Regions from separate parts of the Kordiimonas sp. SCSIO 12603 genome, predicted to be linked through region 2. Evidence: riboswitches for the same ligand, from Rfam matches in the RefSeq annotation. Region 2 holds a riboswitch; the other holds the start of a gene.
What was found. Region 2 has a riboswitch for cobalamin ahead of KFE96_RS05575 (ABC transporter substrate-binding protein). Riboswitches for the same ligand answer to the same signal wherever they lie in the genome.
Positions count from the first base shown of each region.

Region 1: linked by a shared signal. The riboswitch ahead of KFE96_RS11190 (TonB-dependent siderophore receptor) and the one ahead of KFE96_RS05575 (ABC transporter substrate-binding protein) in region 2 are both predicted to bind cobalamin.

Region 1 is NZ_CP073748.1:2,415,991-2,431,561, forward strand. Features, by position in the region: gene cbiB (adenosylcobinamide-phosphate synthase CbiB) at 1-70, opposite strand, end outside; gene KFE96_RS11175 (ABC transporter ATP-binding protein) at 70-855, opposite strand; gene KFE96_RS11180 (iron ABC transporter permease) at 852-1,844, opposite strand; gene KFE96_RS11185 (ABC transporter substrate-binding protein) at 1,837-2,724, opposite strand; gene KFE96_RS11190 (TonB-dependent siderophore receptor) at 2,742-4,592, opposite strand; cobalamin riboswitch at 4,732-4,944, opposite strand; gene bluB (5,6-dimethylbenzimidazole synthase) at 5,022-5,669, opposite strand; gene KFE96_RS11200 (ABC transporter permease) at 5,776-8,277, opposite strand; gene KFE96_RS11205 (ABC transporter ATP-binding protein) at 8,312-8,992, opposite strand; gene KFE96_RS11210 (efflux RND transporter periplasmic adaptor subunit) at 9,034-10,530, opposite strand; gene KFE96_RS11215 (sigma-54 dependent transcriptional regulator) at 10,556-11,944, shown strand; gene KFE96_RS11220 (PAS domain-containing sensor histidine kinase) at 11,934-13,286, shown strand; gene KFE96_RS11225 (cyclic nucleotide-binding domain-containing protein) at 13,331-14,107, opposite strand; gene KFE96_RS11230 (TerB family tellurite resistance protein) at 14,173-14,628, opposite strand; gene KFE96_RS11235 (methyl-accepting chemotaxis protein) at 14,818-15,571, opposite strand, start outside.
Region 2 is NZ_CP073748.1:1,231,561-1,247,131, reverse strand. Features, by position in the region: gene KFE96_RS05600 (hypothetical protein) at 1-360, opposite strand, end outside; gene KFE96_RS05595 (trimeric intracellular cation channel family protein) at 430-1,041, opposite strand; gene KFE96_RS05590 (cobyric acid synthase) at 1,107-2,564, opposite strand; gene KFE96_RS05585 (ABC transporter ATP-binding protein) at 2,568-3,341, opposite strand; gene KFE96_RS05580 (iron ABC transporter permease) at 3,338-4,345, opposite strand; gene KFE96_RS05575 (ABC transporter substrate-binding protein) at 4,342-5,199, opposite strand; cobalamin riboswitch at 5,271-5,473, opposite strand; gene KFE96_RS05570 (methyl-accepting chemotaxis protein) at 5,699-7,477, shown strand; gene KFE96_RS05565 (Lrp/AsnC family transcriptional regulator) at 7,531-7,992, opposite strand; gene KFE96_RS05560 (hypothetical protein) at 8,128-8,394, shown strand; gene KFE96_RS05555 (VOC family protein) at 8,455-8,826, opposite strand; gene KFE96_RS05550 (winged helix-turn-helix transcriptional regulator) at 8,867-9,403, shown strand; gene KFE96_RS05545 (bifunctional UDP-sugar hydrolase/5'-nucleotidase) at 9,579-11,075, shown strand; gene KFE96_RS05540 (ATP-binding protein) at 11,084-14,623, shown strand; gene KFE96_RS05535 (matrixin family metalloprotease) at 14,769-15,571, shown strand, end outside.

The DNA.
Region 1 (15,571 bases), 1.2 Mb from region 2:
TTCGGCTGTAAAGCCATTTAGGCTCCCCAGTCAAAGCATCCACCAGCATGGCCAGACACGCCAGCAGCATCAGGCAGCCCCTTTGTCCAGATTATGAACGATCAAAAAATCTCGCCCCTTATTTTTCCAACGCTCGGCCTGAACACCAAAAACCTGACCTAAATTTTCATCACTTAAAATTTCTTCCGCACTTCCTTGGCCAATCGTTTTGCCTTCATGCAATAAAATCAAACGATCACAATAACGAAGCGCCAATCCAAGATCATGAAGAACAACCATTACGCCCTTCCCTGCATCAGCTTCATTTTTCAAGATATCCATCACCTGAAGCTGATGAGCTGGATCAAGAGACGCCACTGGTTCATCGGCAAACAGATATGGTGTGTCAGAAGCAAGCGCACGAGCAAGTAACACGCGCGCTTTTTCTCCACCCGACAATGTCATCACAGACTGCTCTTTCAGGTGCGCGCAATCCGTTTTTCTAAGTGCTTCCTCGACAATTTCCTGATCTCTTACACCCATTCTTTGCCACGGGTTTAGATGAGGCGCGCGCCCAAGGCCGACAATATATTCTGCCGTTAAAGGCCAGTGAACCGGCGCCCCTTGCGCCGCATAGGCGAACAGCTTCGAACGTTCTTTGATGGAAAGACTGTTTAAATCCTGCCCTTCAAGCATCACCTCACCTTGGACACAATCTTGAAGCCCAAGAATGGCTTTGAGCAAACTACTTTTACCTGCACCATTTGGACCAATAAGTCCCACCAGCTCGCCGCGTTTCATCTCAGCAGAAACATCTTTCAGAATTTCTTTCGCCCTGACCTCCAGAGAGAGATTGGCTACCTTTAAATCGCTCATCTCATGTTCTCCCGGGTTTTATAAACGATAAACAGGAATGCTGGTGCCCCAACAAGCGCCATAACCACGCCGATATGAAGCGGGGCGCCGGGTGTTGGTACTCTTGTTAAAATATCCGCAAAGGTAAGCAGCAGCGCGCCCATTAAAGCGCTTGGCAGCAATAAAGGCCCCGGTTCATTGCATATAAGGCCACGCACCATGTGCGGCACAATAAGCCCTACGAACCCGATACTGCCGCATACGGCAACTGCCGCCCCCACACTGATAGCCGAGCCAACAACGATACGGAGTTTAAGCTGCTTTATATTCACCCCCATAGTCTTCGCCGTGTCTTCACCGACACTGAGAGCATTCAGCCCTTGTCCTACATTCAACATCAACAGCCAACCAAAACCGATAAACGGCAGCGCAAACCAGAGATCAGATACTGTTCTGTTTTCAAGTGAACCAAGCATCCACATAATCATATCTCTAACACTGATCGGACTTTCTGAAAGGTTCATCACAAGTGAGATAAGAGCCGTCGCAAGCGAGCTAATACCAAGCCCTACAAGAATGAGCATAAGAACACTGGCATCTCGCGCTGATATGAAAAGTAGGATTGCTGTTGCAACAAGTGCGCCCGCCATAGCGAAGAATGAGATCATAAGCGGAAAGCTGATGATAAAACCCAAGTGAATAGCAAGCACAGCGCCAAAAGCTGCACTGGCCGTTACTCCAATAACACCGGGATCAGCGAGAGGGTTTCGCAGCATTCCCTGAAGGGCTGCACCTGAAAGGCCAAGGGCAGCGCCAACGACAGCCCCCAAAATCACACGCGGCAACCGAAGTTCACGCACAATAATGGAAACAGGATTGTCTTTACCACCGGTAAGCCCCTGCCACACATCCGCAAGGGACATATCAACCCGTCCGAATATAAGCGAGAACAGCATTACCCCAAGTAACAGCAGCCCAAGAAAAACATTATCTCTCAGATATCTATTCATCGGCCGTATCTTTCTTTTTCAGGATACCAAATTCACCGGCTTTGGCGCGGATAGCCTCCGCGGCATCAGCGAGAAACAAGCCATTGCAAGCCAGATAACTTCCGGGCAGGTGAACGGTTGGGATCTGGTCCATCATCTCAAGCAACCTATCATGCCGGCTGAGGCTCCAATTGCTTTGATTGTCCATATTGGTATCGAAGAAGCTGGTCACAAACATATCTGGCGGGTCCATAATCAGGTCTTCAAGCGGAAGTAACAACCAACCCTGATACCCTTTTGAAGCAGCATAAGAACGAAAGCCTGCCAGTTCGATGATGCCGTCCACAAACGTACCAACACCTGAAGTGAACCCGCTTGGAGTGACATAGGCAATCTTGAGAGAGGATTTCATTTCCAACTTCAAAGCCTGTAACCGGGCTTCGAACGTCTGTGCCATTATTTCAGACTGCGCTTCACGGCCTATGGCTTTTCCAATGGTACGAACATTCTGAAGTACAATTTCAGGTGCACTGCCAAATCGCGTTTTAAGAAGCTCAAATCCTGTACGTTCCGCCATTTCAGGCATACGCGCCGCGACTGTATAGCTTTGAATGGCAATATCTGGCTGGAGAGCAATAACTTCAGCAATCGAGCTTTCTGTATAGGGTAACCCCGCAGCCCGTGCCCGGTAGAAAGAATATTTTTCCCGAGCCCCTTTTGATACCGCTTTAATCTGCGAACGATCAGCGAGAGCAAGAATATATTGATCCGCACAGTAATCGAGCGAAACCACTGATGGCAGCGGTTGAGTTTCAGCATCATCCGCTGCTTGAGACGGTGCTGCCACCATCTCAAATAGTGTTGCTAGCAAAAGACCAGATAATAACTTTCTTAGAGCCATTACCTTGCTCCCGTTTGCTAGAGATTAACCCTTAGGCCAACATAGGCTGAACGATCAGGTGTACCGTATCCAATGATAGACTGATATTCTTCGTCAAACAGGTTATCGATACGGCCGTATACACTCACACGGTCATTGATCTGGAAGCTTGCGCGCAGATCAAGGCGTGTCCAGGCTTCTAGCGTTTCAGCACCAAATGACTGTTCTTCTTCACCGTTATGAACAAGTGTTGCCCGCAGATTAACCGCCTCAACAGGTGCCCAGTTTACTGTGGCAGAGAACTGGTTTTCCGGTTGACGCTCAATTGCAATATCAGTCGCCGTATCAACTGCATCTGTATATGTGTAATTAGCACTTACATCCAGCGTATCGCTTAGGATTGCCTGCAGACCTAGCTCAAGGCCTTCTGAACGACGAGAATCCACATTGGCGTAACCATTTGTGAAAGTGAAATCGATTGCATCACGGGTTTTCAGGTTAAACCATGTTGCAGAAAGAAGGAGATCACCTTCAAGGAAAGTTTGCTCAACGCCAAATTCATAACCTTTAGCGCGCTCTGGGCGGAGATCTGAACTTGGCTCTGTAAGGCCACAGAAAGTACAAACAAATGTCAGCTGGAACACACTTGGTGCTTTAAAGCCTTCACCCCAGTTTGCAATAAGGCGTGTTGTATCTGTTACCTGATATGACCCTGTAAAACGTGTTGTTGTGGCACCACCGAATGTCTCGTGATCATCCTGACGAATACCGGCTGTCAGAACCAGTCCATCCACAGGTGTCCAGCCCAATTCACCAAACACGCTATCAATGGAAATACCATCACCTTCAAGGTTTGTAGCTTTAGCAACTTCATGCTGAGCACCGAAGGTTACTGTCCAGTCTTCTGTTGCTTCAAATACACCAAGATAGTCAAAATTAGTACGGTTACCTTGCGCTTCGAAGCTGGAAGCGCCATTTGTAAAATTCTCTCGCTCAATTGAAGAAAACTCTGCAGATACAGTATTCTGTAAGCGTCCATCGAACAGGTTAAAGTGCGCACGACCGGCAATCAAAAACTCATCTGTATGAGCAACTTCATCACCATCAATTGGTCCAAAACTATCAAATTCACTGGCATTATCAGAATAACGCGAGATCACTTCAAAACGAAGGTCCTCGGAAATTTCGCTGGTTACCTTACCTGAGATATTATAGCTGCGCAGGCCATCACGCTCGGTGTTACCGTCATTTTCATCAGCTGCAGAAATACCATCTGTATCTGTGAAGCTGGCTGCCAGATTAAAACCAAGTTTCTTCGTGCCGCCGTGCAGCGTGCCGCCAGTACGGAATGTGTTATAAGAGCCGTATTCAGCATACGCGTTGCCACCAAGGCCGTCACCACCAGTTTTCGTGATGATATTCACTACACCACCGATAGCGTCTGAACCATATAGTACAGATTGTGGGCCGCGCAGTACTTCGATACGTTCGATATTATTTGTATCAAGATGAGCGAAATTATAGCCGTTGCCCGTAGATGAAGCATCATTCAACTGCACACCATCAATAAGTACAGCCGTACTATCACCACCAGCACCGCGCAAAGAAAGGGATGCCAGGCCACCAAAAGAACCATTTTGGGCGATATTTACGCTCGGTAGCACCTCAAGGGCATCCACAACAAAAATGTTCTGGCCCTTTTGCAGGTCGATATCGGTCAGAACGGAAACACTGCTACCAATTTGTGAAAGTGGCTGCTCGCGGCGGTTTACAGTTACATAAATTGTTTCAATGTCATCTGCTGCTTCGTCTTGTGCAAGGGTTGGTGCAGAATAAAAACCACCAGCAAGAAGCGCTGTGATGCATACAGAATTTTTAAGATGTTGCATGGCAAAATCCATCAAGCTTGCCTCCGTAGAGGCGGATTAATCTTAACAGGGAGCTTGTCGGATGAATAAAGAGACAACCTCCGTGCAAACGGTTTTATCGCCTACACGGGTTTCCGTTCTAACTGGTTGCTCCGACCGCTAGAGAGGGCGATGCGATGGCAGGTCTCCTGGCTTGTAAATCAAACATGAAACACCCACCTTCCCGTCTGCCAAACATCAGCATTCAGTGGTATTCGGGGTTCACTCTTTACCTACAGTTACGGGCATAGCAACGGACTAAATCAATTTTTTGATCGCACCGTTTTCCCTTTTCACTCTGATTTCTCAGAGCACCATCTGGCACTCGGATACTTTAAGGGATGTTTTTTTTCAATGATTATGTGCCTTGAAACCGAAAATTGAACAGCAGGATGTGCTTTTCCTACCATATCATCGGTGTAAAATCAGCTTTTCTGTAGGTACTCGTTCTTGCCATTTTTCCCGAACAAGCTCTGGCGTTTGGCTTTCTTCTTCAGGATATCCCATACAGAGATACGCTATAAACTGCCATTCTGCCGGACATTCCAGTATCTCATTCATTTTATCAGCCCTCAGAATTGAAACCCATCCAAGCCCAATACCCTCTGCTCTTGCTTTTAACCATAAAGTGTGAATCGCCATGATAGTTGACCACACTAAAGTTTCAGGCATGGTTTGCCGCCCTAACCCTTTGCCTTCTTGTGGATCCTTTACGGAGAAAATCGCTAACTGCTCAGGCGCTGTATCTAAGCCGTGCAGCTTTAATCGATTATAATGTTTAACAGCATCTCCACCGTAAATTTTTGCAGATTGTTGGTGTTCAACCTCTACATGAGCTCGAACTTTTTTCCTTATTTCAGAAGTTTTTAACCTTATCGCACGCCAAGGCTGTGAGTTACCTACAGATGGTGATTGTTTAAGCGCTTGTATTAATAGTTTCTCAAACTTTTCTTCATCCAGCGGGTTCTTTTTAAAAGAACGCACATCTCTTCGCCAACTTAGGAGTTGATCAAATTCAGTAAGAAACTGATCAGAAAATTCAGGAGGAAGATCATTCATAGGTCGCTCACGGCATCATCAGGTAAGTTTAAGGCTGATTTAAGTGCCTTATAACTGAGACAAAGGTAAGTCTTTAAACCTACCTTTGTCCATAGCCTATGAAAAGCTATTCATATCTTAGGGCCTTCACAGGGTTGGCTCTAGCAACCTTAGCTGCATTGCCGCCCACTGTTCCCCATGCAATGAGAGTTGCAATCGCCCCTGCCCCCAAACAAATGGGAAAAAGTATCCATGTATCCATTCGATATGGGAATGTCTCAAGCCAGTTAAGCATTGCAAAAATCGCTACCGGCCAAGCCACTATACAAGCAAGCAATACAGGTTTGGAAAACTGCCATACCAGAAGCTGGACGATATCATATACACTTGCCCCTAAAACTTTGCGGACGCCAATTTCTTTTGTTCTTTGCTCCGCGGTGAATGCCGCTAAACCGTATAGCCCCATACAAGCAACAATGATGGCGAGCAGAGAAAATACTACGAATAGGATTGCGAGTTGCTTTTCAGCCGAAAAAGCTTGCTGAATAACATCTTCTACAAATTCATACTGGAACGGAACCGTTGGGATAAGGTTTTGCCAAATCCCTCTAACGCCTTCAACCAACTCAGCACGTTCACCTGCATAACGTATAGTTAAACCGCCCATTGGATAATTTGGTTCAAGATAGTATGCTTCTCCCCATCCTTCATTCCTTGGCCGGTGGTAGACCGTATCTTTCACAACACCAATTACGCTTAAATCTGCATAAACCTCCTGCCCTTCAACCATGGCTATAACAATACGAATGGCCTTGCCAAGCGCCTGATCGGGCGTACCAAATCCTAAACGTGTTACTGCTTTTTCGTTTATCATCACTGTGCCTTGCAATACTTCACCAGGTTTTGCTCCATCAGCCCTTGGAGTCCCGTCAGTTGAACGGGCACGGTCAAAACTTCGGCCAGTGATAAGTGGAATGTTGAAGGTTTCAAGAAATTCATGGTCAACAGCCTGAATAGCTAAAGAAAGGCCGCCGATAGATTGCCCTGGCAACTGAAGGGCTCGACTGTTTCTTCCGCCTCCAGCAGGTCTTGAACTCGTAACTGCAACACTGGTCACTCCCGGTAGTCTTAGGATTTGATCTCGTATAGCTTTTTGATGTGCGGCAGCCTGAGTTGTACCGAAGTTACGAATACTCAGAAGGTTTTTCGTGTTATAGCCGACGTCTTTCGCAATCGAATACTGGGTTTGGGCATAAATTACACCAGTCGCTACAATCAATCCTATAGAAATAGCAAACTGAAACACTACCAATATTTGCCGCAATAAGGCAGATTGGCCTTGCCCTGAAGATTTATTAGCCTTCAGTACAGTTGCTGGAACTACATTTGACAGTGCGAGCGCTGGATAAGCTCCGGCTAGCAAACCTATTACAATAACAAAGGAAGCTAACTGCAATAAAATGATTGGATTAGTTAAATCCAATATCAGGTGTTTATTTAAGAACGAGGAAAAAAACGGTAGGAGTAACTCAACCAGCACTAATCCTATAAGTAAAGCTACTCCCACCAACAGTGAGGATTCCCCTAGATGTTGGCGAATAAGCTGGCCACGTTTCGCCCCAAGCACCTTGCGGATAGCAATTTCTCGAGCTCGTTTTGTAGATTTAGCTGTTGCAAGATTGACAAAATTCACACACGCCACAGCCAAAATAAGCATTGCTACAATACTGAAAGAAACAACTTTTGTGAGGGCACCCAGTTCTTTCATCTGGTCATCATTACTGATTGCGTTTAGCTGTACATCAACGAGTTTTTGAAAAGAATAATTCCAAAAATCAGTGGGCTGAGCATCTTTATCTGTTGACACATAAGATGGAATAACAACGTTTGAGTTTACAAAATCCTTAAGCTGGCTACTCACTTTTACTTCATCACTATCGCTCTTCAGCTTAAAATAAAGCCAACCGTTTGCACTATCCCAACCATCAAACTCCCATGGTGCGCTTAAGAAAGCACTTTCATCAATCAACGCAAGTACCTGAAAAGACAGCGTTGTATTATGAGGGAGATCTTCGAAAACCGCCGCTACTGTATAAACCCTATCCAAGTCATAGACAGCAACCTCTAGTGTCTGGCCAATCGGGTTAGTATTTCCGAAATACTTCTGTGCAAAAGAAGCATTGATTGCAATGTTGCTGGTATTTGAAAGCGCAACGCTCATATCGCCGTTTATCACATCTAGCTGGAATAATTCTGTGAATTCCGCGTCAACAAATTGTATGGCTTCTTTGAAGGCACTTCCACCAATACGAACTGTTGAATTCATAGAATTTAATCGAGTAGCCGCTTCGATATCGTCTTTAAAATAAAGACGCATGGCCTCTTTCATTCTACCTGTTACTCGAGAAGTGGTATTAGCAGGACTGCCAGGATAATTATATGTGGTATTAACTTGGTAAAGTCGTTCTGAATCTTCCCATATACGGTCATATGATAACTCATCCTGTACAAACAGCAGGATAAGAATACAACTCATTAAACCTATAGACAGACCTATTATATTAATTGCAGTAAAGAGCCTATTTTTTAGCAAATGTCGCCATGCTGTCAGAAAGTAATTTTTAAACATTGGTTTCTCGCCGTTTTGTTATTTTATGAAATGCTTATGCAGCGCGAATATTTTCAGCTACTACCTGCCCATCAAATAAATTGATGGTACGGCGGGCAAAATCGGCATGCGAAGGGCTGTGTGTAACCATAACAATTGTTGTCCCCTCTTCATTTAAAGCCTGTAGCATTTCCATAACCTCCTGACCATGTGAACTATCCAGATTTCCTGTCGGTTCATCAGCCAGAATCATCGCTTGATCACCCACGACTGCGCGGGCAACAGCCACGCGCTGTTGCTGCCCACCTGAAAGCTGCGACGGCATATGCCCTGCACGGTGAGCTATACCCACCTTATCCATCACGGTCGCAACCCGGTCACGCCGTTCGCTAATGGGAATACTGTGATACAAAAGAGCCAGTTCTATGTTTTCGGAAACAGTTAATTCATCAATCAAATTAAATGACTGGAAGATAAATCCGATATTACGTTTACGGATATTGCTCAGTAATGCTTCTGAATACCCAGCTATGTTTTCGCCCATAAAGAGATACTCTCCCGAGCTTGGTGTATCTAACATTCCTATGATATTAAGTAGTGTAGATTTACCGCAACCTGACGGCCCCATAATAGCGGCAAATTCCCCTGATGATATTTCGATATTTACGTTATCGAGAGCCGTAGTTTCAACCTCAGATGTTCTATAAATCTTTGACAAATTATTAAGCTGCAACATGATGCATATCCTCTTTAGTTAGCTGTCGGTATCTGGTTTATTCAGTTTAATTTCAGGCGGTCCATGTCGGTGTAATTCGTATATGGTGATGTAACCACGCGCTCACCTTCCTCAAGACCCTCAAGAACTTCTATAAATCGGCTGTTGCGCCGTCCAAGCTTCACAGATCTTTTCACAGCCACTGCACCATCACTGGTAACGACGAACACCCAATTTCCACCTGTATCCTGATAAAAAGCCCCGTTCGGTATCAACAAGCCTATAGTTGCCTCGCCCAGCATTAGACGGGTTTGCAGGCTTTGCCCGCGGCGAATACCTTCGGCTTGTTCATCAGCGAAGGTCATATCAACTTCAAACTGACCATTATTTACCTGGGGATATATTTTCGAAATCTGTAGGTTATAAGATACCCCATCTCGGTCAAATTCTACTCTTTGACCGATATCCACACGGCCCAAGTAAAATTCATCAATATGTGCAACTAGTTTGTATCTAGACGGATCATCGATTTGTCCGAGACGTCCACCACGACTGATGCTTTGGCCAACTTCAATATCAAAGCCGGAAATTTTGCCCGAAACCGGTGCTTTTATACTTAAAGCTTCAAGGTTTTGATGCGCAAACTTCAGGTTTCTTTCAAGTTGTTCTGCTCTTGATTTTAAGTAACTCAACTGCTGTTCCTGAATACGTGCATCTGTGGCTTGACTTTCAAGGGTCAGCTTTCTTCTTTCAATATTGTAAGCCAACTCATCTTGCGTATTTTCCAACTGACTTGATGAAACGGCACTGGTTTTAATTAGCTTTCCCTCTCGCACCGCCTGACGTGTTAATTTGAGTATTTGGTAGTCAAACTCAGCGAGATTTCTTTTGTGGGACAGTCTGTTTTGTGCAAGCTGGAGTTCGATGGTTCTCAAGTTATTGAGCTGTTCTGTTACCAATGCTTCATTACCCATTACCTGCAGCTGTAAACTAGTATTAGATAATTCAGCTATCAGGGCGCCTTTTTCAACAACTGCGCCATCTTCAACAAGAACACGTTCCACCCTGCCGCCTTCTATAGCATCTAGAAAAACTGTCTTTAACGGAGTTACACGAGCACGAACGGGTATAACGTCTTCAAATACACCTTGCTTTACTTCCGAAATTATTACCTGATGTCGCTCAAGTTTTATTGATTTACCTGAGGTGATACTTTCCTGTGCCACCCAATAACCGCCCAGCAATAAAACAGCGCCTAAAACGGCATAAGTATATCGGTTTGATTTCTTTTTTTCGCTTACGGCCCGATCCATCCCCTGACCGGAAACAGAGGTATTGGGCGCCTTATTTACTATAGTCTCGCTGTCGTTCTCGAGCCCGGTTGCCATATTTTCTATTCTCATTATTTTTGGTCTCGCCATTTGATTTTGCACTAGATAATCAGCAAAGCGCGTGCCAGAAATTAACTCCTTGATTTTAATGGGCTTTATAGTTTTTCCTTGCAAAAAACAACATTTAACTGTTCGATATCGTACACCTAAGTGTTCGATATCGGGCATCAATTCAAAAACATGTGGAACGGCTATGAGCAGTAAAATACTAATTGTTGATGATGATGAAGATATTCTGATAGCTGGTAGGCTGCTGTTGAAAAGACATTTTGATAAAGTAGTTACCACTAACGTTCCAAGCCAGATACCAACGTTGCTGGCCAGCCAAACTTTTGATGCCATTCTTCTTGATATGAATTTTAGCCCGGGCTTATCAGATGGAAATCAGGGCTTTCATTGCTTGGAAGAAATACTGAATATCGACCCAGATGCAGTGGTTATATTAATAACCGCACACGGCGACGTAGATATGGCAGTTGAAGCCATGAAACGTGGTGCCACCGATTTCATCACTAAGCCCTGGCAAAACCAAAAGGTAATTGCAACTCTATCAGCTGCCGTAAAGCTAAAAAAAAGCCGCAATGAAACCAGCCACCTGAAACAAGTGAATGCAGCTCTTAATAACGTCAAAAATAAAAGCGATAGTCCTATACTAGGTGACAGTGCAACAACTCAAAATATGTTGTCACTTATCGCCCGCGCGGCCCCTACAGATGCGAATGTACTAATTCTCGGGGAAAACGGTACAGGTAAAGAGTTAGCTGCCCAGAAAATTCATAGCAGTTCACTTAGAAACGATAAGGTTTTCATATCAGTAGATATGGGTACAATCCCCGAGAACTTGTTTGAATCAGAACTCTTCGGGCATAAAAAGGGCGCTTTCACTGGCGCAAACGAAAACAAGATAGGTTTTTTTGAAGCCGCAAATGGAGGCACGATTTTTCTTGATGAAATAGGTAATGTTCCATTGCACCTTCAGTCAAAGTTATTAACTGCGCTGGAAAAACGTGTGATTACTCCAGTGGGGGGCACCAAAGAAAAAGATATAGATGTTCGGGTTATAGCAGCAACAAACCTTCCCAAGATGGAACTTCTTGACGAAAGAAAATTTCGGCAAGACCTCCTATTTCGTCTAAATACAGTGGAAATTATTGTCCCACCCTTAAGAGAAAGACCAAGCGATATACCCGCTATTGCAGCGTTTTATGCTGATTTTTACGCGAAAAAATATAACTTCCAGCCGAAGTCTTTTTCAGAAAAAGCTTTAAAAGCTATTAAAGCAGCGCCTTGGCCCGGAAATGTTAGGGCTTTGCGGCATTCAATCGAACGGGCTGTTATTCTTTCCGATAGTACAGAGTTTCAAGCAACTGACTTTCAATTGAGTACTGAAGGGCAAGTTTTTGAGCATGCGCATGCTGTAGAAAATAATCAGCAGAGAGAAACTCTAAACCTCGAAGAATTGGAAAAGAAGGCAATTACTCTAGCTTTGAAAAGACAGCGCTACAATATAAGCCATGCAGCGAAAGAGCTAGGTCTTACGCGTGCGGCGCTATATAGAAGGATGGAAAAACATGGCCTATAGTAATTTCACTATACATCTTGGCATAAGATTAACGCTTGTTTTTATTTCTTTCTCTGTATTCGCTTTTCTAATTCACACCCCAGGCTATCACGCAACGACACTCCTTTTACTGCTCATATCAATAGGACTTACATATAATCTTTGGCATCTTATTACGCTTACGAACCGTGAACTCGCTCGTTTCCTAACGGCGATACATCATCAAGATTTCAACCAACGTTTCGATTTAAAGGGATATCGAAGTAGCTTTGATGATCTAACAAAGTCATTTTCCATAATACTCAACAAATTTAAAGAGTTACAGTCAAATCAAGAGGCAACACTTAAACATCATAAAGCTCTCATTGAACATGTTCCCTTCCCTCTAATTTCGCTCCATGAAAATGATAGAGTGACATTTTGGAACCTTGCTGCGAGGAAGCTTTTCAGAAATATCCATCTATCAAGCATTTCCGACCTCAAACAGTTTGGGCAGGATGTTTATACGGAAATACTCTCTTTAAAAACGGGGCAGAAAAAGCTCATTCGTTTCAATATAGACGGGACAGATCAGCATTTTATGATTGCCGCTACCAAAATCATAATTGGAGGCAACAGCGAACGACTTCTAAGCCTTCAGAATATTCAGAATGAACTTGAAACAGCTCAATTACAAGCTTGGCAGGATTTAGTCCGCGTCCTGACCCACGAGATTATGAACTCCATTACTCCTGTAGCGTCTCTCGCTAATACCGCCAATGATTTGATGGAAGACCTCAAAGGAAAACCTGGATTACCGAATGAATTTACAGAAAGCCTAACAGATATCGGAGATGCTGTACAAACTGTTGCGAGGCGGTCCGAAGGACTAACAGAATTCGTTGGCAGCTACAGACAGCTTACCCGCTTACCTCCACCACAGAAAACCAAGTTCTCTGTAACAGAATTATTCCAGTCTATTGAGAAACTCGCAGTTCAATCTTGGAACAATAAAGATATCCGGTTTGAATCTCACGTTAGCCAGCAAAATCTTGAACTATTTGCAGACAGGAAAATGATTGAACAAACATTGCTTAATATGATGCAGAACTCCGAACATGCAGTTGCCGGGAGAAAAAAAGGCCATATCAGTTTGAAAGCCTATATCAACTCAAGGAATAGTATCGTTATAGAACTCGCAGATAATGGCACGGGAATAGATGCAGAGACAGCACCCAAAATATTTATACCCTTTTATACCACCAAACGGACAGGTAGCGGCGTTGGCCTTGCTTTAGCACGACAAATTATGATCGCCCATCGCGGCTCTATATCACACTCAGATGCCGAAAATGGGGGCAGTGTTTTTACACTTACATTCTAACTAGAAAGCCGACCATTATGAAATGGGTCGGCTTACATATTGGGTTAGAGGGTAATTAGAAACGTCACTTTACTGTTCATACCACCTGTACCAACAATATTTTCCCCAGGCGTGAGTTTAATCTCTACTTGTTTCCCAAATTTGCTGGCAATTTCACCATTAACCACGGTGCCGTGTTTCGTTCCTAAGTCTCGAACCCAAACTTCCTTGCCGTGTTTCACAAACTCAAAATGTTGAGGTTCGAGGTCTGGCGCACTGGGTAATGGAAACATCAGGCTTTGAGCAGATTCTCTTGCCATTTCACCTGGTGCTCGAGAATTTCCGATAAAAAACGGAAAGTTTAGTATGCGAACAGGCGCAACCAACTTTTCCAAGACCAGCGGTGTCACACCTTCTACAACAGGGTCACCTGTTTGCATGGCTGTTTTAGGCTTCTTCTTGTAAACAGCTTTAATCTCGGAGTTTTGTATCAACTCACGTTCAGGTACATACCTATCCCGAAGTCTTTTAGCCATCGCTGTTACAACATGCTTCGCAAGAGGATCTGAGAATGTGCGTCTGAAAGTATCACCTGGGATAATCAGCAGTCTGGCATCGGTATGCGCTCTAACAGTAGTGGAACGAACATCATTCTGAAGCACCCCAGCTTCACCAAACAACGATCCAGCTTCAAGGGTACCTAATTCATAAAAGGCGCCGTCTTTTGATCGCAATATATCAATTTTACCTTCAAGGATAAGATAAGCGCAGTCACTTTCTGCGCCCTCTTCATAGATGGTTTCGCCCGCTTTAAAGAGCTGTTCTTCACCATTATTTTCCATTTGCCGACCTTTAACTGAAAACTTTAGCAGCATCCTAATATATTAGATGACAAGGTATAAACAAATCATTGAGAGCAATGCGTTATCTGCTCAACTTCATGCTTAATTCGTATTCGTTCTTGGGCGGAAACCCCAAGTAATCCAGCAATTTTAGCAATAATGTTTAATTCAAAGTTATCAAGATGCCCATCCGCAAAAGCTACTTGCCAAAGAAGTCTGATAATTTCCTGTCTTTCCTCATTATCAAGTTCTTTACTCACAGCTCTGGTAAATTGGTATAGGCTAGGCGCATCACTTTCATCTTCCAGAGCTAAGTCGGCGATATAAACGGCACTGTCTTTGGTTAATGAGAAATGATTCTGCAGATTTTTGATTAAAACTTCCCGTTCTTCGTCAGTGTAATTTTCATCACTTTTAGACACGCTTACCATTAAAGCTGCTGTGGCCAAATGAAGTTCTGAAACCTCTTTTGAAGCTGTATCTGGCTTCAGCCCTAAAACTTGGGAAATTTTATCAAACATATTATTCTCCAAACTAATCAAGTACATATCTAAGAGAAATTATAGCAAAATAAAGCACTATAAGACGTGTTGATATATTCTAGTGGACAAACTGTTATCGCTAGCTTCGACCAGAGCTTATCTGCCGGCATAAAGTGCTCATAAAAAAAGCCCCACCAAATGCAGGGCTTTTTCGTTTTATAATCTCAATTATTCTGAACGAATAGAGCTTAGGAAGTTTTGTACATTTTCACGCACTTCTTCTGATTTAACAGAAAGGCTCTGCGCTGCCTGCAGCACCATCTGAGCACTATTCCCTGTATCTTCCGCACTCATTCTTACTTCTGAAATCTTCTCAGTAACATTTGAAGTAACAGCGGATACCTCATTGATATTTCTGGCAATTTCCTGCGTAGAAGCATCCTGCTCTTCAACAGCACTCGCAATTGAAATAGCTGTATCACCAATACCTCGGATTTTTGACTGGATCTGCCCAATCGCTTTAACAGCTTTACCAGTAGCATTCTGCATTTCTGAAACCTGCGTACTGATTTCTTGAGTGGCTGTGGCGGTTTGGTTTGCAAGTGATTTCACTTCACTGGCTACAACTGCGAAGCCTTTACCGGCATCCCCTGCTCTCGCTGCTTCAATTGTTGCATTAAGAGCTAGAAGATTGGTTTGCTCCGCAATATCATTGATTAACTTGATAACGTCACCAATTTTCTGAGCTGCTTGCTCAAGGTTCGTAACATCACTTCCAGCCATTTCAGTCATATTAACAGCTTCACCAGCCCCTGATGATGACTGGTTCGTCTGCTGAGCAATTTCCCTTACACTAGAAGAAAGTTCACTAGCTGCACTAGCAACACCTTGTGCACTATTGTTTGCCTCATTAGATGCCTGAAGTACTTCAGATGAAATGCTCGTCGAAAGCTCTACAGAAGATGTCATTGAATTGGCGGAA
Region 2 (15,571 bases):
AAATTGGCATGAATGAGGCGTTTTTCCATTACATGAAGAACTCAAATAGTCCGTTTTTTGATCATCAACCTTCTTCTTATTTTCTTTTTTACGGACACCAAGACGAGTGATTTTAGTATAACCATATGCTTGGTATAAGTTCTCTAGCTCATCCTTCACTTTATCTGCATCTGTTTTAGACAAATATCTAGCAATCATTTGAAAACTAAAGCCTTCTTCAGCTTCTGCCCGTTCCATATCTTCCCAAATATCAATATGCTTAAACATTAATCTTGCAGCGACAGAAAACTCTCTAACTGTCTTACCGTTCACTTCAAAATGTTTTAGAAAAACCCCGACCTGCAACAATTTATCGCTCATAAATCCCGCAATCATATAATTGTAAAAAACAATCAATACGAGTTAAAAGGCAATTTATCAATCAAGATTTTAATAAAGCGCTTTCGGCAAGCGCCAGCCGTATTTGATGCCAGCAGCACGTGTAAGGAAAGCAGCTAACATGCCTGCCCAAAGGGCGTAGGTTGGGGGGAGTGCAAAGAAAATCATGATGCAGTAAAGCCCCGCGCCTACAAAAGCAGCGGTCGCATAAATCTCGCTCTCGCTTTTCAGCACGAGCGGGATTTCATTGCAGATGATATCGCGCACAATACCGCCCGCAACCCCTGTTGCAACGCCCAGCATCACTGCGATAAGCGGGCTGCCAGAAACCGTTAAAGCTTTCTCAGCCCCTACCACACAGAAAAGCGCGAGCCCCGCGGCATCCGCCCAGATGAGCCAGCGCATACGGCTTTCAAGCTTTGGCGCCACAAAAAAAGTAAGCGCCGCCGCCGCAAGAGCAGCCCAGATACTAGCCGTATTCTGCACCCAGAACACAGGTTCACCAAGTACCAGATCACGGAGCGTACCGCCGCCTACAGCTGGCATAAGCGCAAGCACCATAATGCCGAATACATCCATACCTTTGCGCACAGCTGCGAGCGCACCAGAGATGGCAAACACAAACACACCAGCGAGATCAAAGAATGTCAGCAACTGCTCCATAAGGTTTTCTTTCAGCTAAATACCGTTAACCGCCAAATGCCCGAAGGCAGCTTTCAGGTCAACCATCACTGAGCGTGCAGCAGCATTGCATCAAGGTCAAGATGCTCCTCAAGCGCGTCAGCTAGGGCATCCAGCGCTGCTTCCACCTTGGGGCCAAAATCCGCGCCCGAGATTTCCGCACCGATACCAGCGAAGAAGCTTTTTCTGAAGGCGCCATTTTCAAACAAACCGTGCAAATATGTGCCCCACACAGGCGCGCCCTTGGCCTTTAAACCAATAAGTTCATTGCCCACAGTCATGAAAGGTTCGAACTCGCCACCAGTATCACTTTCCCCCGCGTGAATTTCATAGCCTGTAATGCTACAGTCCAGCCCCATTACTTTCGCTTCACACACTCGGGTTTGCTTTTCTTCCGCCAGCAGTGTGCTGATAGGCAAGAGGCCAAGGCCGTTTTCGTGGGTCACCTGCCCCTCAATCCCTTTTGGGTCAGCCACTACGTCACCCAGCATTTGGTAGCCACCGCATATGCCAAGCACAGCACCACCCGCGCGGGCATGGGCCAAAATATCAATATCCCACCCTTCTGATTTCATAAAACGAAGGTCGGCGATTGTGGCTTTACTGCCCGGGATGATGATGAGGTCAGCATCGCGCGGCAAAGGCGTTCCGGGCCTGCAGAAAACCACTTCAATATTTTCTTCATTCTTTAAGGGATCAATATCATCAAAATTCGCGATGCGCGGCAGCATAGGCACCACCACACGGAATTTTTCCTTCTGCGAATACGCGGATTTTTCGAGCACCACAGCATCCTCAGGCGGCAAATCACCAACGCACCTGAGAAACGGCACCACACCAAAGTTTGGCCATCCTGTTTCTTCTTCCATGCGCACAAGCCCACCGTCGAAAAGACCTACATCACCGCGGAACAGATTAATAATCGTGCCTTTAATAAGCGCCTGCTCTTCGGGCGGCAGTAGCTTATGCGTGCCAGTAACAGCCGCGATTACGCCGCCCCTGTTTATATCTCCGATCAGCACAACAGGCGTATTGGTTGGCAGCGCGAAACCCATGTTGGCGATATCGTTCGCCCGCAGGTTCACCTCAGCGGGGCTGCCTGCCCCTTCAATCAATACGAGATCAGCGTTTCGCTTAAGCTTGGTGAAGCTTTCCATCACCGCACCAAGCAAATGCTTTTTCATAGCTTGATAAGAACCAGCTTCCGCCCGGTCATACCGCTTGCCGTGCACCACCACCTGTGCGCCTGTATCGCTTTCAGGCTTCAAAAGCACAGGGTTCATATGCACCGTAGGTTCAGCGCGCGCTGCCAGTGCCTGCAAATGCTGTGCACGACCAATTTCACCACCACACGGTGTGACAGCTGCGTTATTCGACATATTCTGCGGCTTGAACGGCAACACCTTCAGCCCGCGCCGAGTATAGGCGCGGCACAAACCAGCCACGAGAATAGATTTCCCTACATCAGAGCCCGTGCCCTGAAACATCAGTGATTTCGCGACCATGATTTAGCCTGTAGCCCTTGGGGCAATATACTCAAGACCATTTTCTGACCAGCGGGTAACAGCAACACCGAAAGCAGTTTTCAGGTTCTCGTCTGTCAGTACCTCAGCAGATGTGCCTTTGGCGAGTACAGCGCCTTCATGCATCAACACAAGCTTATCACAGGTCTGAAGCGCGAGGCTAAGATCATGCATTACAATAAGCACACCAACGCCGGCTTTCGCCTGTGCTTTCATAATATCCATCACCTGTAATTGGTGGAACGGGTCAAGGGATGCAGTTGGTTCGTCCGCCAGCATATATTCAGCGCCCACAGCCATGGTACGCGCGAGCATTACGCGCGCCCGTTCACCACCAGACAGGTTGGTGACTAACCTGTCCTTCAGATGCCAGCAATCAGTTTGCTTCATGGCTTTCCGGATTGCTGTTTGATCTTCATCCCGCATATCCTGCCACGGATTAAGGTGCGGCGTGCGCCCAAGCGCTACCGTGCGTTCTGCGGTAAGTGGCCAGTGGATCGGCGCACCTTGCGGCACATAGGAGATCTTCCTCGCCCGTTCCTTCGCTTCAAATTCATCGGTTCCCACACCGCTTAGAAGCACATCGCCTGAAGCTTTTTCCACGAGCCCCAAAATGGCTTTAATCACCGTGCTTTTCCCCGCGCCGTTAGGGCCAATAAGGCCCACAATTTCACCGGGCTTTACGGTGAAGCTAGCGCCGCGCACAATCTCTCTGCCAGAAAGCACAACGCCAAGGTTATTGATCTCAAGACCGATCATCTCATGCTCTCCCGTGTTTTAAAGATTATGTAGATAAAGACAGGCGCGCCGATAACCGCCATAACCACACCGAGCCTCAACTGGCCGTGGCCAATAGGCAAGCGAGTGAGGATATCAGCAGCTGTCATAAGCACGGCACCTGCGAGTGCGCTCGGAAGAAGGAGCTTACGCGGTTCATACCCAATAAGAGCCCGAATAAGATGCGGCACAACAAGGCCAATGAAGCCAATTGCACCGCATACAGAAACTGTAGCCCCCACTGAAAGCGTCGTGCCCAGCACCACGCGCCATCTGAGACGCTTGAGATCAATCCCTAAAGTATGCGCAGCTTCTGAACCAAGACTAAGCGCGTTAAGCCCTTGCCCTACACCAATCATCATCAACCAGCCGATTATAATGAATGGCCCTGCGAGCATCAGGTCATCATAGGTGCGGTTTTCAAGGGAACCCAGCATCCAGAAAATCATATCCTGAAGGGAAATAGGATTAGGCGCAAAATTCATAATGAGCGAAATGCCCGCTGTAGCGATACTGGAAATACCTACACCTGCAAGAATAAGCGTAAGCACGCTGCTGTCCCGTGATGCAAGCAGCATCAAAATCAAGGTCGCTACCAACGCCCCCATCATCGCCATGCCGGGAATTGCCATCGCTGAATAAGCACTTAACCCCAGATAAATAGCAGCCACCGCACCAAAGCTTGCAGAAGATGAAACCCCAATCACACCAGGATCAGCAAGTGGGTTCCTGAGCAGCCCCTGAAGTGCGGCCCCTGTATACCCGAGCGTCGCGCCAGCCATAAGACCAAGGATAATGCGCGGCATTCTGAGTTCCTGCACAATGATGTTCACACCCGTATCGCCACCACCAAATAGCGCCTCAATCACTTGGCTAAGGGACAGGTTCACAGCGCCAAACATGCTGGAAGCTAATACAGCAACCAGGAGAAGCCCCGAAAGGCCGATAAGCAGCATATTCTGCTGTAGTCTGGAAACAGATTTCACCGGCTTTCTCCTTCTGCTTTAAGCCCGAGCAGCTTGGCTTGCTTCCGGATATCTTCGACTGCATCCACCGCGAAGGTACTGCCGCAGGAAAAATAACGGCTTGGCAGGTGAATGGTTGGGATATCAGCCATAAGACGGCGATAAATAGGATGCCTGCCGCTGCTCCAGTGGGAGATATGCACATCTTCATCACCGAAGAAACTCGCAATCACCACATCTGGTTTGTTGTTAGCGATATGCTCAAGAGAAAGCGGTGCCCAATACTGAAGCCCATAATCAGCCACATAAGATTTAAACCCTGCCAGCTCAATCATCTTGGAAACGTAAGTTTCCGTACCTGCAGTAAACCCGCTTGGCGTGACATACACTGCCTTAAGCCCATAGGATGAAAGCTGCTGCAACTCTTTCAAGCGCTGGCTATAGATCGCTCGCAGTTTAGCGCCGTTGGCCTTTTCACCTATTAGCTCACCCACTTTTTCAAAATTTTCGATCGCTGCTTCAAAAGTCGCGGCATAGGGCGGTTGGATAGTTTCAATATCTGCTTTTTTTAGAAGAGCGTCTCCACGCGAACTCCCTCGCCACGAACGCAACACATAAGCAGGATCAAGCAACAGTAATTCTTCAAGGTTCGCGGACACAACCTTTAGATCACGGGCTTTTTCCCGAAACATGGACCGGTCCCCCACCGCATCTTCCGAAACGCCAGCGATCCTTCTATTTTCAGTAAGCGCAAGCAGATATTGATCCGCACAAAAATCAATGGACGCTATTCGGTCCGTATCCTCTGCGATAACAGCGCGAGAGGAGAACAACATCCCTATAAAACTTATGAATATCAAAACGATATTGGCCACAATTACAATCTCCATACATCATGGGATTGTCGCCAATACGGATTTCCGCTTTCACCTGGCTAACCCGGCCTGTGAAGAGGCGACACGGTGGCAGGTTTCCTGGCTTATGGATCAAACACCTGACTACCCTTCCCAAACACAGAAATGTGTTCAGTGGTTTTGCAGCAAAGCTTTCCATTCACAGTTGCGGGTACAGCCCCAGACAAACCAAGCTGGCATCCTGAGTTCCCTTTTAACCTCAATGATATAAGGCACCACCACTTATGGATATACCGTGAAGATGTGGGCAGCTGCAAGTAGAATGAAGCTTTTGCTTATTGTACAGACTTGTAACAGACTCTTAACCATTATAGGTTTTATTCGTTTCTTGACTTTATGGTCAAAAAGCAGGGATCGCGGAAAATTGGCAGAAACGTGCAACACTGGGGAAGCACATCTGTTTTACCTTCCACTGTAATGAATTTATAAACCTCCGGCTGGGAGGTTAGGGTATGCTCGTATGTCAGGTTCACCAACATCTAAATTTGATAACCTCCCAATCACTCGGAAACTCTCACGCGGCCAAGGGGCCCTTGTAGGGCTTTTTGCTTTGCTGCTTATCGTTATCTGGGCCCAGATTCTTTATGTGCAGAACACAGCGAATGAAGCAACAAACCGCCTGAAATCTACGGCGATGTTACGCCAAGTGCAGTATGATGTAACGGATATGCTGGCGCTTACCCGTGGTGTAATGCTGACAAAGAATGAATTCCTGAGCGGGCTTTATAAAGAACGCGAGCAAACCTTTAACCAAGATCTGGCCGAACTGAAAAAACTGTTCGCCGAAAACCCTGAAGGCTTGAAGCTCGCGGGTGAACTTGGCCGTAATGTTACCGCTATGAGTAAAGTGTTTGCAGAGCAGATGGAGCTGGCGCTCAGCGATGCTGCTGACGGACAACAGCAAGCCATTCAAATGGAAATTGACGGCGTAAGCTGGCCTCCGCTTGAGAAGGTGCTGTTCTCCATTAATGATCTGGTTGAACTGCAAACAAAGGAGCAGGCACTGACAGATAGTAATATGTCAAATGCCTTCCTTGTACAGAACATCTCCCTCGCCGTGGCCTTTATCGCTGGCGTGTTCCTCGCTATATATATTGCGCGTTTCATCGGCCGTTCTATCGCACCGCCACTTCAGGAAATCACTGGCACTATGCGTTCACTCGCGGCTGGCAAACTGGATACTGATATCCCTTATGCGGACCGTGACGATGAAATCGGTGATATGAGCAAAGCTCTCAGTTTCTTCCGTGATGAACTTTCCAAAACAGAGAAGCTCACAGAAGAACGAGAAGCGGCACAACAAGCACAAATCAGAGAGTCCGAGCTACGACAGCAAGAAGAACGCGAGAAGATGGAGCGAGAACGCCTTGCTTCAGAAAGCCGCCAACGCCAAGCAGAGCGTGTAGAACAGCTTATTGCCCAGTTTGACGAAACCATCTCTAACGCCATTGGCCGTTTGGATGGCAATGCCGGGCAAATGCGTAATACAGCTGGAAACATGGTGTCGATCGCAGACATGACCCGTGATCAAGCTGGCACAGTAACAGCAGCTTCCAACGAAATGCAGGGCAATATCTCAACCATGGCATCAGCCATTGAAGAGTTCGCGGCATCCATTGCAGAGGTTTCCAACCAAATCCAGAATGCAGGCCGTATGTCTTCGGAGGCAGTAAATGTAGCGAACAGTGGTTCTGATGCCATCTCTACCCTTTCTGCGGCTTCCAGCAAAATCGAAGATGTAGTGAAGCTGATTAATGATATTGCCGAACAAACCAACCTTCTTGCCCTTAACGCAACTATCGAAGCAGCCCGCGCGGGTGATGCCGGTAAAGGCTTTGCAGTGGTCGCAAGCGAAGTGAAATCGCTCGCAAACCAAACAGCTGGTGCGACAGAAGAAATCACAAACCAGATAGCTGAGATGCAGGGCCTAACGGGCAAAGCCGTTGAAGCTATGAGCGCTATTGATGAAACCATCGGCAGCCTGAATGAACTTACACTAGCGGTTTCTGCTTCTATTGAAGAACAGGAAGCAACGACCCAAGAGATTAGTCGTAGCGTTCAGTTTGCCGCTGAAAAGACCAACGAGGTTACAGAGCAAATCGCCATGGTAAGTGACGGCGCGAACCAGACAGGTGAAGCATCAGGAAACGTGCAGCAAGCATCCGAAGAACTTGAAGCACTATCCACCGACATTTCCAAAAATGTGCATGACTTCCTGGCACAGGTACGCGCACAATAAGCACAGATAAAGCTTTCAAAAAGCCAGTACTGCAAACGCGGTGCTGGCTTTTATTATAGGCTTACATTGAATTTAGTGGTGTTTTTCCAGTTGGTCAGCGCGATAGATGAGCTGATTTCCCGCACCCCTTCAATAGGTGACAGTTTGTTCCAGAAGAAGTCTTCGTAGGCCTGTACATCTTTCACCCTGATTTTCAGGAAGAAGTCTACATCCCCCATCAGGGTATGACATTCTACCACCTCATCAAACTGCCTCACCTTTTCAATAAATAGGGGCAAACTATCTCGGGTATGGGCCTGCATTTTCACTTGGGCTATCACCATTACTCCAAGGCCAACCTTCTCCGGATTCAGGATAACTGTATGACGTTCAATCACACCGTCCTGCTCCAGCTTTTGGATACGCCGCCAAACAGCCGACCTGCTTGAGGCTACTTTTTCAGCCAAATCCACAAGCGGGATTCGAGCATCATCTTGCAGTTCATTCAGGATTTTTGCATCAAGATCATCAAACATACGAGATATATTCTCACATAAATTAAATTGATTGAGATATATTCTCATATTTTTTTATATATCGTCAATATTAGAGAATTTTTCTCAGCCCGTTTTGGCTATTTTTCTTGCAGCCATAATGAAGGGAGAAATCAAATGGTTTTGTTAGGATCGACTAAAACGAAATTTTCCGTGCAAGCGGAGTATGAAGCCAGCACCCTTGCCCGAGTGCTTGAGTTGTTCTCTATCCGCGGCCTAGCGTGTGATAGTGTATCTGCCCGCCGGACTAACGATGGTATGCAGTGGATTGAACTGGATTGCACAGATGTAGCAGACCAGCATGCCAACGTTCTTCTTAGCAAAATCAAACAGATTATTACCGTCCGCAGTGCGCGGGCGGAGACGCTGGTTCTTGCCCTTTAGACAAAAGCGCACTTCCTTCAGAAAAGGTGTGGCCACAGTGGTCACACCTTTTTTTATTATTCACTGAGATAAATCCTGCGCCAGCATGAGCGCGTTACCATCAGGATCATGGAACGTCGCGATACTCACCATGCCTTCAATCGTTTCTGTCGGCCCATCAAACTTCACACCAGCCTGCTCCAGGGCTTTCCGTCCTGAGGCAATATCCGCAATACCAAACACGGGAACACAGTTTCCCGGTGTGGGCTCTATCTGTTCACCAAGACCCAGTGTTACACCTTCTGTATTGGTCTGCATCTCACTCCAGCCAGCTTCATCAATATGAAACAGAAGTTTAAAGCCGAGATTTTGCTCATACCAATTGGCACTTGCATGCCTATCCTTCACGGAAAGTGAGAGTGTGATTGTTTTATCTAGCGATACCACCGACATAATGCTTCCCCTTGTAGCGAAAGTATAGTAACTATACTTTATGAATATCGCGTACCTTGTCAAGCTCACATCGAAAGCCTGGTCTCTTAAAATTCTGGCTTTACTGGATTCAGGCACCCCAGCGCGGCAAGCGCCGCTTTTGGCTGCGACTGAGGCAAGCCGCAGTTCTTTCACATCCAGCCTTACGCACCTGATGGAACTTGGCCTTGTTGAGAAAAACCCGGGGCACGGCCATCCTCTAAGGCCTGAATTCAGACTTACGCCAGAAGGCATTATCGCAGCAGCAATGGCCAGCAGTATTATTGAAATTGTACCTAAGGAAACTGATTTTTCGCTTATCCGCCGCAACTGGGCTGTACCAATTCTTGCTGTAACGCAAACACCACAGCGTTTTTCCCATATTAAAACAGGGCTTGAGACCATAACAGATCGGGCGTTATCAAAATCTCTTAGTATTCTTGAAGAACAAGAATGGCTGAAACGCGATATTAATCTATCCCACCGCGCACCTTTTCCTACTTATCATGCCGTCAACAAAGGCTTAAAAATCAATCGAGCCGTTAATCTGCATATATGAACAAAACAGATCAAAAGATAGTTTCACTGCCCAAAGTAACCACAGGCAAAACTACTCCCGGTTTTGTAACAGCATTTTGTTTTTACTGTGCAACTATCTATTTTATCATGTAATTATACGCTTAGTTAACTTTCCCATACCAAGATGATTAAGGAATGATCATGAGGATAGAAAAATGAGAAAGCTTCTAAAGACGCTATGTGCTCTGGGAACATTATGTTTTTTCTCAGTTTTAAGTACAGCTGAAGAGGTAAAAATTCTCTATATTTCCTCGTTACCTGAGATCATAAAAAACAAGCATGACTTTTCTTTAGCTCAAATCGCTACAGCCGTGCGCGAAGAACGCGCTAAATCCGATAATATTATTTTTGTCCACGGCGGCGCCTCTCTTGGACCTTCTATACTAGGTGCAATGGATAATGGCGCGCATATGATTGATGTCCTGAACATCCTTGAACCTGATGTGATGGGCGTTGGCAAACGAGAATTTTCCTACAAGGAAGATCAATTTTCCCTCCATGCACAGTCAGCAATGTTCCCGTTCATTTCTTCTAATATCCAGCTGAAAGAAGGCCAAACGCCTATTGTCGGACTGGAGCCATATTATGTGATTGATACGCTGGCCCACAGCATTGGCTTTATGGCGGTAACATCCGAAAATGTTATCGACGAGTATGGTTCCTATAAACTGGAAGCTTTACCTCTTGAAAACTCCATAAAGAAAACAGCCGATCAGCTTCGCTCTGAAGGCGCTGAATATGTCGTGCTTATGGCGGATACAGACTATGATGATCTTTCAGCCTATACAGCCGACGGCACAGTCGATCTGATCCTTTATGCACATAATATTGGCAACCCCTATTCTGTTGATACTGGTGCAGAAAAACTCAGCAAAGGCATGCTAGACGGCCAGCTCATCACCATTGATGTGGATCTGGATAATCCTGAAGGCAAGAAAGCTTCTATTGAACTTTCCGATATTGCCTCTTTTGAAGAAGACCCAGAGATCAAATCAATCGTTGAATCCTATGGTGCACGGCTAAACATTCTCTTCAGGCAGAAACTGGGTACAACAGACACCGCCATCAATACAGAAAGAAACACCGTACGTACGGGCGAGAATGCTTTTGGGAATTTTGTAGCAGATTCAATCCGAAACGCGATGAAAGCAGATATTGCCTTTATTAACAGCGGAGGCATTAGAGGAAACACCCGGTATCCGGCGGGTACTATTTTAACCCGTGAGCATATTCAGTCAGAATTACCCTTCAATAATACGGTACAGCTTTTTGAAATTACGGGTGAGCAAATTATGGGGGCGCTTGAACACGGCTTGAGCTGCCTTGATGAAACCGATGGCTGCTTCCTTCAGGTTTCAAACATTCAAATGGAATATAACAGCAAAGCGCCCTCTGGGCAGCGTGTTGTTAATGTTCTTATTGGCGGGCAGCCGCTGGAAATCGGAAAAACCTATACGGCTGCAACATTAAACTTCCTCGCAAATGGAGGTGATGGTTTTAAAATGCTACAAAACATGCCAAAGAAAACTAATCTATTATCAGGTAAACTACTCTGGGAAGTTGTGGCAAATCAGTTAGAAGAACAACAAACCATAGCCCCGAAGTTAGAAAACAGATTAAATGATCAGGCAACAGGAAGCTCTGCTTCATAGGAAATAGCGTGCAACATCAGGTTATTAGTAAAAGTAAACTCGGCATCAGCGTTCGCATTACCCTTGGGGTTTTAACTCTGGTGGCCCTTGTTTTACTGCTTGCTTCCATTTCTTATTATTCACTTACACGGTTCCAGGACGATGTAAAAAGCCTGTCTTCCGAAGCATTACCGGCTTTATCTGGCGCAGCTCAGTTAAATACTGAGCTTGAAAATGTTGTATTGAATGTTGTGCAGTTGGCTAGAGTACAAAGCCATGCGGAACGGCGGATCAGCATCTCAGAAAGCCGTGAAGCGCTTGAGCGCGTACAGCTGATTACTGATAACCTGAAGGGGCAGTATAAAGACCTGTTGTTCACTTCGATGGTTGATGTGCTCTCCACCTCTGTCGAGGACTTGAACACCATAAAATCCCGCCATCTGGATAAAACTGTTGAAATTAATAAAATCGAAGGAGATTTAAACACCTTCACAATCGAGATTGGGCAGTATCTTCAGGAGGTTGAAGATAATTTTGACGACAGCCCTCTTCAGCACAAGCTCTTTAAATGGCAATCAAATTTATCCCTGATTACACTGGAATCTTTCCAGATCAGCCGCACTGAAAACCTGAAGAATATCCGTTCTATACAGAAGGAAATCAGGCGCGAGTTCACTTCTTTTGAAGCTAATCATCTTAGTTCAAATCCTGAACTTCTATCTTATCAGCTCGCAACCGAAAATAAATTGAAGCAGATTATTTTAGGCCGTGAAGGGCTTTTTAAAACGGCAACGGATGCCGTTCGTCTACGCCTCAGGGTACAAGGCCTAGAACGCCAGACAAGAGTGCTTGTAAATGAGATGATTAAGTCGATGGCAACCTTGTCAGAGACAATCAACAGTACCGCTTCAGAAAACACATCCGAACTCATTACCCTGGCTGACGAGCAAATTCAGTATATTATGGTTGCGTCACTCCTGGCTTTTACCATTGGCATTGTTATTTTTGTTTATTTTGACCGGAACATTACCAGCCGCTTACTAGATCTCAACGTAGCTGTGGTTGCTCGCGCTGAAGGGGAAGCCAAACCAATTCCAACTTCGGGCAATGATGAAATCGCAGAAATTGGTAATTCCGTTAGCTATTTCATCAAGGAAATTGATGAACGGCAAGAACGTATTCTGGCGAATGAGCGCCAGTTCCGTTCTATCGTTGAAGGATCAGTTCAGGCGATTATCATTATTGCCGATGATAACCCTTTATTCTGGAACAGTGCTTTCTCGAAATTATTTGGCTTGAATACAGATGATACGATGGAAAGCCATAGGGATATTTTCCAAAAACTCCCGAAAACAGTCTTTTCCGTTCCAGAACTTGGTGAAGTAAACAGCTATAGCCGTATTCATCTGGACGATATAGGCGGCGAAGAAAAATGGGTAGATTTGGTTACCACTGGATTGATCTGGAACGATACTCCTGCGTTGCAAATGATATTAGCTGATGTAACCCAGCATATGCTTGCTGAAAAATCCCTCGCCTCGGCAAAAGCTCGTGCGGAAGAACTAACTGAAGCTAAGAGCCAATTCCTTGCTACTATGAGCCATGAAATCCGCTCTCCTATGAACGGCATTATCACCATGTCTGACTTGCTGTCACAGAGCAAACTGGATTCAGAGCAGGCAAATATGACGGGCGTTATTAACCGTTCGGCTCAAGCGCTTTTATCTATCATCAATGACATTCTTGATTTCTCTAAAATCGAAGCTGGCAAGCTTGATATAGAGAAAACGCCGTTCAATCTTCATACCCTTATCCGGGAAGTGGCCGATTTGATGGCACCTAAATTCTCAGAGAAGGGGCTTGAATTGATTGTGGATGTGGATATCTCCATTCCTTCTTTGATAAATGGTGATCCTAACCGTCTCAGACAGATTTTGATCAACCTTATCGGGAATGCTGAGAAATTCACGGAAACGGGCCATGTAACACTCAAAGCATCTCATATGATGGCTGCTTCAGTTCAAAATGTAGCTGAGATTACTTTTCAGGTTGTTGATACAGGCATTGGCATTGATGAACACGTACTGCCAAGACTGTTCACACCATTTGAACAAGCAGAAACCTCAACTGCTCGCAGGTTCGGTGGTTCAGGCCTTGGCCTTAGTATCTGTAAACGTCTTACAGAACTTCAAGGTGGGTCTATCGGTGTAAACAGTATTGTGAACGTTGGTAGCGATTTCTTCTTTACCATTCCTTACGAGGTGGTAGATGAGCGTTCCAAGCAAACTCTGGCACCACTGAACAGTGCTCATATCATTATGCGCAGCCGAGCGGAAAACACTGACCTGTGGAAAGAATGGGTAGAAATGGCTGGCGGCAATGCTTTTGTTGCGCAGCGCCATGATGATATCAGCAAGTTATCCACAAGCGATACGATCCTGCTTCTGGATTATGATCAGTTAAGTGATGATGAAGTTCTGCGCACCCTCGTACGCCGTACAGTCAGCCAAAAAGGCTGCAAAGTAGCCCTCCTCACTCCTGCGGGTCTTTATGGTAATTCTCTACAGAACCTGCTGCCTTTTGACGGGAACATCAGCAAGCCTGCCCACCCACAAACACTTACTGAATTGCTTGCGTCCGTTCGCGACGGCGTTCATTTGAACACTGTGGGTGCTGATGAAATATCCGCACTGAATTACACTCAGCCAAGTGATGCTAACGCGGCTTCCCATGGATGCTTGGTATTGGTGGTGGAAGATAACCCTGTTAACCAGATCGTAATTCAAAAGACCCTGAAGCACCTTGGCTTTGCGTTTCATATTGCTTCCAACGGCGAAGAGGCTTTGGAAAAAATACAGCAGAATAACTATGGCCTGATTTTATCTGATCTTCATATGCCGGTTATGAACGGTATGGATTTCACAATTGCATTGCGGCAATTAGAGAATAAACGTCATACCAATATTCCTGTTATCGCCCTTACAGCAGATATCTTGAAAGAGACCAAGGATAAATGCCGAGAAATCGGTATGAATGGTTTTCTAAGTAAACCTATTGAAATGGATGACCTTGAAGCTACTATTTGTGAATGGCTGCCAGCAGCAGATCAATTAAGACGCATACAAGGCGAACCAGTGGTACTTCAGGAAGCATCCTCGGGAAATGATAGCATTCAAACCGAATCCACACCGGATCATATGCTGGATGTTGAAGCAATTTTTGATTCAAGCCGAATTGATTTCATTTTTGAAACTAACGTTTCTGAAGGCCAATTACTTGTATCCAAGTTTCTGCAAACTCTTGCAGAGAAACTCGCTGAAACACAAGCAGCACTCCAAAAACAGGGATATGAAGAAGCGAAAGCAAGTGCTCATGCCGCTAAAGGAGCGGCAGGATCGGTCGGCGCACTGAAGATACATACGGCCTTCAAACAAGTAGAAGAAGCACTGACAAATCAGTCATTTGATTATGCCTCAAAACTACTCGCCTCCATCCCACAGAAGCTTGATGAGTTTGAACGGGCTGTTGTTCTAACCTATTCACTGGAACAGTCACTAAGCGGCGCTTAGTTGTATAAAATCTCTCAACTTTTACACAGAAATGTGTACAGGTCTTTCTTTAAATCTGCCTAACTTTAGTTTGAAATAGCAGACAGGGTTGAATAGTAAACGCAAACATTTGATCGCGGTGTTTGCCTCAATCAGGTGAGATATAGTGCATAATCATAATAACGGTAGTTGCCAAACATGTGGCAGCTCATGTGGTTCCAGTAAATTTTGCAGCGATGATTGTAAATCGTCCTATGATACATCAAAAAATGATACTGAAACAACGACCCTACCCGCGGATCAGGTAACCACTAGTGATCTTCTTCTAATAAACACTGGCGGTAGTTGCCAATCCTGTGGTGACGCCAGTGGTGAAAGCAATTTTTGTAGTGATGAGTGTGCTTCAAGTTTTGAAGCACAAGCCTCAACGAATACTGAAACAACCAATCAAGCCTCAAGCAGCGCTCAAGCCACTACTGAAGATACACAAACTGCACAAATGACGGCGGAAGCCAGCGTCACTGTTGGCAGTAGCGTCACCGGCATAATCGGTACAGAAGGTGAAGTAGATTTTATCTCCGTTGTACTTGAAGCTGGCGTTACTTATCAGATCGACCTTGAAGGCACCCCAACTGCATCAGGCACACTGACCGACCCTTTACTTACAGGTATCTTCTTTGAAGATGGTGTCACCCGTGCTGCCGCAGCTAACGATGATGGCGGTTTGGTTACAAATAGTAGAATTCTTTTCACACCCACTGTTTCAGGCACATACATTATTGGTGCCTCACACTTCGACAATGCCAACCAAACGGATACTGGCACATACACTTTATTCGTAGACACTGAAGAAAATTCTACGCGCCCAGATCAACATCAAACCAATTTCACACCAAGGAACGGGAACAATGTTGTTGATGGGCTGACAACTAGCAGAGAATTTTCCGAGGGAGATGACGGTGTCACTCG